Regions from separate parts of the Rhodococcus indonesiensis genome, predicted to be linked through region 2. Evidence: riboswitches for the same ligand, from Rfam matches in the RefSeq annotation. Region 2 holds a riboswitch; the other holds the start of a gene.

Region 1 (3,390 bases), 2.0 Mb from region 2:
TCGGCGACGACGTGCGTCGCGGGCAGCGGCCGGGGCGGGGTGAGGGTGGCGGGGTCGAACGGCGCCTCCTCGCGCAGCGCCTGACCGACGCGGTGCGGCAGCTCGACGGTCTCGTCGTCGAGCCGGATCAGCAGCCCGGCCGCGATCAGGCGCTGCACGGGCCGGTCGGCGGGGGTGCCGGGGGCGGCGTCGCGGGTCCGCCCGACGGGGGAGGTGCGCGCCAGCGTGTCGAGCAGGCTGCGCCGGGCCGGGTCGAGGCCGGCGAGGACGGTACCGAGTTCGTCGGGCAGCTGGTCGGGGTCGGGGCCGCGGCCGAGGCGCCACGGCACCGTCGCGGCGGCGGCCTCGACGACCCGCAGCCCGTCGGCCGGGCCCCACACGAAGGAGAGCCGGCGCAGGGCCTCGAGGGAACGGTCGACGTTCTTGGCGGTGACACGACCGGAGAGGGAGTCGAGCAGAGCGCGTCGCGTGACGGGCTCCCGGTCGGCCCCCAGCCGGGTCAGGGCCTCGACCACCCCGAAGTCGAGGACGGAGAGCTCGTCGGCGGCGCGGAACACCGAAGCACGCTGCTGTGCGCGGCCGGCCAGGACGGTCATCGTGGCGGGTGGCGGGACCACCAGGTCGGGGCGGGCGCGCAGCAACTCGCCGAGGTCGGCGTCGCGGCGGTCGGCGAGCCAGCGGGCGAGTGACTCCGGGCCGGTCTCCGGCGCGGCGGGGTCGGTGGCGGTCATCGACACCAAGATTAGAGACCTGAAGTGGCTGTCCGTGAACCTGCCTGCCAAAATGAGCGCATGGCTGACAATTCGAAGAAGCAGTACGTCGATCCGGGGTGGCCCAAGGTGGCGGACGGGGACCATGCCGTCACCGAGTTGTCCTCGACTCGTTCCGGCCCGCTGTCCCCGTACGGTGAGGAGATGGAGTTCCCGCTGCCCGTCGACGCCCTCCCGTACACCCATCCCCGCACCGTCATCAACCGCTGATCCGGATTGCGAAAGAGCCCCGCACCTGCAGGTGCGGGGCTCTTTCGTGCGGCTGTGCCGGGTGTCAGCTCGGCAGGGCGGCGTTGACCGCGTCGACGAGGTTCTGGTCGACGGCGATGCCGGCCTGGCGCAGGGCGTCGAGACCCTGTTCGAAACCGGCCCGCAGGCCCTGGGCCTCGGCGGGCAGCGCAGGCACCTCGGGTGCCTCGGGGGCGGCCTCGACGACCGGGGTGTTCTGGACGGTGCCGGCGCTCGTGGACGGCGCGCTGCGCTGCGTCGGCGCACTGCTCAGGCCGAGGCTCGAGGAGCAGGACGGCCATGCGCCCCAGCCCTGGCCGGCCAGCACTCGCTCGGCGACGACGATCTGCTCTTCACGGCTGGCCTGGTTGGCGGTCGCGGCGTACTCGCCGCCGCCGTAGGCGTTCCACGTGCTGGGGGAGAACTGCAGGCCACCCTGGTAGCCGTTGCCGGTGTTGATGCCCCAGTTGCCGCCGGACTCGCACTGCGCGAGGCGATCCCAGTCGGAGTCGGGAGCGGCGTTGGCGGTGCCGCTGAAGGCGACGCCCGTGACGCCGAGAACGGCGCTGGTCAGCGCGAACTTGGCGACGGTGCGGCCGGTGTTGGTGGGTTTGCGATGGCGTCCGCTCATGTCGGCTCCGGTTCCTCTCCGTACGCGCCTGCGAGGTCAGCTGTCGGGTTCGGGCTGAAGAGGTAGCCCGGCCTCCTCGCCGGTGGGCGATTCGGCTTCACCCCGAGGACCGTCGCCGTGGCGACGATCCGGGTGCCTCCTGGGAATCGGTGTTCCCTGGGAGACCGTGTGGGTCCCCCGCTTCCTGCTCCCGTGGATCGTTCGTCGGGACACCGGGATTCCGCGGAGCAGGATTTGGCGCGACGGACCCGGGGTGGCCGAACCAACCGGCCGGACACGACGGTAACGGCTCGGGACGGTGATTGTCACCAATTGATAACGCCGGGCGTCGCACGCACGATGCAGAGGTGGCCGGTGTGGCGCGATGAAGTCGCAGGTAGGGCCGAAAGTCCATCGCCGGTTCCGGTCTGCGACCTCCCCGTTATTCCCGCGTTATGTGAGGAACGTCACACGTAACCCGGCCGGTTGTCCACCGGGACGATGTCCTTCCCGAGCGGCATCAGCGAGATCGGCACCATCTTCAGATTCGCGAGCGCCAGCGGGATGCCGATGATCGTGATCGCCATCGCGATCGCCGTCACGACGTGCCCCAGGGCGAGCCAGATGCCGGCGACGACCACCCAGATCACGTTGCCGATCAGCGAACCCGCCCCCGCTGTGGGCTTGTCCACCACCGTCTTGCCGAACGGCCACAGCGCGTACACGCCGATGCGGAACGCCGCGATGCCGAACGGGATGGTGATGATCAGCACGAAGCAGATCAGGCCCGCCACGAAGTACCCCAGCGCCAGCCACAGGCCGCCGAAGACCAGCCAGATGATGTTGAGCAGAATCCTCACGTGCGGTCCCTTCCGCGGGCGCGCCGGCCGGAGCGCAGCGCGAAGGTCAAGGCCAGCACGAAACCGAGCGGCCAGGCGAGAGTCAGCAGATACAGGACCAGGCCCGGCCGGCCGTCGGTGACGACGGGGGTCAGGAAGATCGCCACGACGGCGACGACCCCGACCGCGAAGCAGGCCAGCGCGGCCTTGAGCAGGCCGTTGCCCGGTACGGAAGAACTGGAGGTACCCACGCGTTCCACCGTAGTGCTTCCGCGGCCCGGCGCGCCTTCGCCGGACTTTCGGAAGCGGACTCCGCCACGGGTACACTGACGCATGTCTGCGCGTCCCGCACTCGAAGCGGGGCGCGTTGTTTTGCATATCCACTCGTGCCCTGCGGGGCACGGCTGTCGAGGAGCGGGTGAACGCAGTGCCTACCGGCAAGGTGAAGTGGTACGACGTGGAGAAGGGCTTCGGCTTCCTGTCCCAGGAGGAGGGCGAGGACGTCTACGTACGCGCGTCCGCGCTCCCGGCCGGGGTCGAGGGCCTCAAGCCGGGGCAGCGGGTCGAGTTCGGCATGGCCGCGGGCCGCCGCGGGCCGCAGGCCCTCAGTCTGAAACTGCTCGAGCCGTTGCCGTCGGTCCGTCAGGGTGGCCGGCGCGAGGCGGCCCCCCAGAAGCGGCACACCCCCGACGAACTGCACGGCATGGTCGAGGACATGATCAAGCTCCTCGAGGCCACCGTGCAGCCGGAGCTGCGCAGGGGCCGTCATCCCGAGCGCAAGACCGCCCAGCGGATCTCCGAGGTCATGCGCGCCGTCGCGCGCGAACTCGACGCCTGACGCCTGAGCGAGAGGGGCCTTCCGGTGCAGCACCGGAAGGCCCCTCTCGCGTGCGCTGTGGCTCGGAACGCGTGCGCGTTGTGGCTCGGAACGCGTGCGCGTTGT
Region 2 (3,390 bases):
GCAGGGCACCGCTGCCGCTGCCGGGGGCCAGGCTCGACAGGATCTTCTCGGCATCGAATCCCGGGGGGAACGGGGTGCCGGCGAGGGTGGCCTTCTCCTCGGCGCTCAGGTCGGCGAACGCGGCGAGCACCTCGTCGATCCGGGCCTCGAGTTCGCTCTGCTGCCGCTGCAGTTCGTCCCGCACGACCTGGGCCTGCTCGGCGGCGGCGCGCGCCTGGTCGGCCGAGCGCTGGGAGGCCAGCGCAGCCTCCGTGGCCGCGGCCGACGCGGTGCGGAATCCCGCGACCTGGTCGGCGGTCTGGTGGGCGATGACGTCGAGCGCCGCCATCTGGTCGAGCAGCTGCTGGGGCGACTCGCTGACCATCAGAGCGAACAACCGGTTGGTGCGGGCGCCGCGATAGTTGGCGACGGCGAGCTTGTCCACCGTGGGCCGGAAGACGGCGAGTTCCGCTTCCGCGGCGGCCAGCACCTCCCGGTCGCGCGTCAGAGCCGCGTCGGCGGCGCGCTGGGCCTCGACCTTCGCGTCGAGGTCGATTCCGGCGTTGTGCAGCGCCTCGGTGGTCTGCTCGGACTTGCGTGACAGCTCGGCCAGCCGCTCCAGTGCGGCGGTGGGGCTCTCCCCCACCGGGTCGGCGCCGGCCGGGGCGGCCACCGAGAACACCGCGAGGAGCACCCCGATCACCAGCGCCCGAAGCGACGGTTTCGTCCAGTCCACCACCACGGGACCAGGTCCTTTCGTTCGACGTTGCGCACCCGTTACCCGAAAAATCTCGATCAGGTTACGGAAGGGCTCCGGGTCGTGTCTACCCGCCGGTAGCTCCGGCTGCGCCGGGCAGTGCGGCCCCGGAGCGCCAGCGGGGGCGGACCGGCGTCGACCGGTCCGCCCCCGCTGCACTGCGTGACAGTCGTGGAGTCGTCGCTCAGTAGCGGCGGGCCCCGTCGACCGGCATCGAGTTCATCGGAGCGATCTTCACGGGCTGACCCGAGGTCGACGCGTGGATGACGTTGCCGTTGCCGATGTAGATGCCGGAGTGGCCACCGCCGTAGAACGACACGACGTCGCCGGGCTGCAGGGCGGAGACGTCCACGGCCCGGCCGGCGGAGGCCTGGTCGTAACTGGTGCGCGGCAGGTTCAGACCGGCCTGCTTGTAGGCCCACTGCACCAGTCCGGAGCAGTCGAAGGCATCAGGACCGGCGGCGCCGTAGACGTAGGGGGCGCCGAGCTTGCTGTGGGCTGCGTCCACGGCGCGCTGGGCAACCGAGGTCACCGGCGCGCTGAAGGGCGCGGCCGGAGCCGGTGCGGCACCCTGCGGGGCCGGCGGGACGAGGTTGGTGACCTCCGGCGGAAGGGTCACGCCGGCCGGCAGGTCGAACGAGCCGACGCCGGGAATGGTGATCGGCTCCGCGAGGGCGGGACCGGCCGAGACGGTGACCGCACCGAGAGCGAGGGCACCGGCAACGACAGCGCGCCGGACGGTGCGCTTGGAAATCTGAGACGCCACGAGGGGTTTGCTCCATTTCTTCCGTTCGTCCGCCGACCGAGTTAGCTGACGGGTTCGGGCTGGGAAGATCAGCCCTACCCCTCGTTCCGCGGTGACGGTCGGAGGGGATTCACCCCAGAGGACAACGTGGGTCCCCGGCTCGGGCACCCGCTGTGGATGCGCCGATTAGGCGGTGACCGAGCGGCGTCTCCCCTCTGGTGGTTCGACATCCTCACCGCTTGGTCTCGAAAAGATTACGAAATCGCATCGGAGGATGTCGAGCTTCGACGCTTCATGGGCCGCAGATTGACAGATATGCCCGATTCGGGCCGCACGACCCCGGCCGCGCGATCACGGAAACGTAACGGTCGGTTCGAGGGCGACGGCCCCGGCGGCGGTGGCCGGCACGCCCCGGGGCCCGCCACCGGCCCGCTGACACGTCGTCGCAGGTCCCGCGGGCGATCTCCGCGGCGAGGACGCCTGCGACACCGCCCGTCGCGGCGACACGCCCCACCGTGCCACCCGGGTCGCTACCCCGTCGGGGCGGCGCCCACACCCACACGGGTGATCGACGATGTGATCCTCGTCTCGTCGAGCCGGGTCCGGGCCTCCGACCCTCTTTTTCCCTCCGGTTGGTGCCGGATCCCACTCCCCGCGGTGTCGGACCCGGCTCCTACCCTGACGACGTGACCGTGCCCCGACGACCCGACCCTGCCGTCGGGGTGCAGCTCGGGTTCGACGAACTGGACACGCCGTTGCGGGAGACGCTGTTCGTCGTCGTCGACCTCGAGACCACCGGCGGCAGCTCCACGGACGACGCCATCACGGAGATCGGCGCGGTCAAGATCCGCGGCGGTGAAGTACTCGGTGAGTTCGCCACGCTCGTCGACCCGGGCCGGTCGATCCCGCCGAACATCGTCCAGCTCACCGGCATCACCACCGCCATGGTGTGTTCCGCGCCCCGGATCGAGCAGGTCCTGCCGTCGTTCCTCGAGTTCGCCGCAGGGGCCGTGCTCGTCGCGCACAACGCGGGCTTCGACGTCGGCTTCCTGCGGGCCGCGGCGTCCCGCACCGAAGTCGCGTGGCCGCGGTTCACGGTGCTGTGCACGGTCAAGCTCGCGCGCCGCGTGCTCGGCCGGGACGAGGCCCCGTCCGTGCGACTGTCCGCCCTCGCCGAGTTGTTCCGCGTGTCCACCACGCCCACGCACCGCGCGCTCGACGACGCCCGGGCCACCGTCGACGTCCTGCACGCGCTCATCGAGCGCGTCGGGAACCAGGGTGTCCACAGCCTCACCGAACTGCGGGACTACCTGCCGGCGGTCACCGCGGAGCAACGCGCCAAGCGGTCCCTCGCGGCACACCTGCCGCGACGGCCCGGCGTGTACCTGTTCCGCGGGCCCTCCGACGAGGTGCTGTACATCGGTACGGCCGTGGACCTGCGCCGCCGCGTGCGCAACTACTTCACGGGTTCCGAGACCCGGCCCCGGTTGAAGGAGATGGTGGCGCTCACCACCCGGATCGACCACGTCGAATGCGCTCATGCACTCGAGGCCGGGGTGCGGGAGCTGAGACTGCTGGCCGCGCACGCTCCGCCCTACAACCGCCGCTCCAAGTTCCCCGCGCGGGGCTGGTGGATCACCCTCACCGACGAGGCGTTCCCCCGGCTGTCCGTCGTGCGGACGCCCGCCGCGGCTCCACCGCATCCGGTCGGCGGCCCCACGGTCGACGCCGTCGGTCCGTTCTCCTCGCGGGCCGACGCCGTCGCCGTGGCCACGACCGTCGCCGAGTTCTGCCACCTGCGGACCTGCACCCGCCGCATACCCCGCACGAAGCGACACGGCGAGCACTGCCCGCCGGACGCCGTCGGAGCCTGCGCCGCGGCAGCCGCCGGACTGCAGACCCCCGCCGA

The links. Region 2 has a riboswitch for cyclic di-AMP ahead of ACM26Y_RS14715 (C40 family peptidase). Riboswitches for the same ligand answer to the same signal wherever they lie in the genome.
Region 1: linked by a shared signal. The riboswitch ahead of ACM26Y_RS05445 (resuscitation-promoting factor Rpf1 domain-containing protein) and the one ahead of ACM26Y_RS14715 (C40 family peptidase) in region 2 are both predicted to bind cyclic di-AMP.

What each region holds. Positions count from the first base shown of each region.
Region 1 is NZ_CP180630.1:1,157,644-1,161,033, forward strand. It holds gene ACM26Y_RS05435 (helicase-associated domain-containing protein) at 1-731, opposite strand, end outside; gene ACM26Y_RS05440 (hypothetical protein) at 792-980, shown strand; gene ACM26Y_RS05445 (resuscitation-promoting factor Rpf1 domain-containing protein) at 1,045-1,629, opposite strand; cyclic di-AMP (ydaO/yuaA leader) riboswitch at 1,639-1,864, opposite strand; gene ACM26Y_RS05450 (YccF domain-containing protein) at 2,076-2,468, opposite strand; gene ACM26Y_RS05455 (hypothetical protein) at 2,465-2,707, opposite strand; gene ACM26Y_RS05460 (cold-shock protein) at 2,875-3,285, shown strand.
Region 2 is NZ_CP180630.1:3,200,662-3,204,051, forward strand. It holds gene ACM26Y_RS14710 (NlpC/P60 family protein) at 1-721, opposite strand, end outside; gene ACM26Y_RS14715 (C40 family peptidase) at 921-1,502, opposite strand; cyclic di-AMP (ydaO/yuaA leader) riboswitch at 1,517-1,684, opposite strand; gene ACM26Y_RS14720 (DEDD exonuclease domain-containing protein) at 2,174-3,390, shown strand, end outside.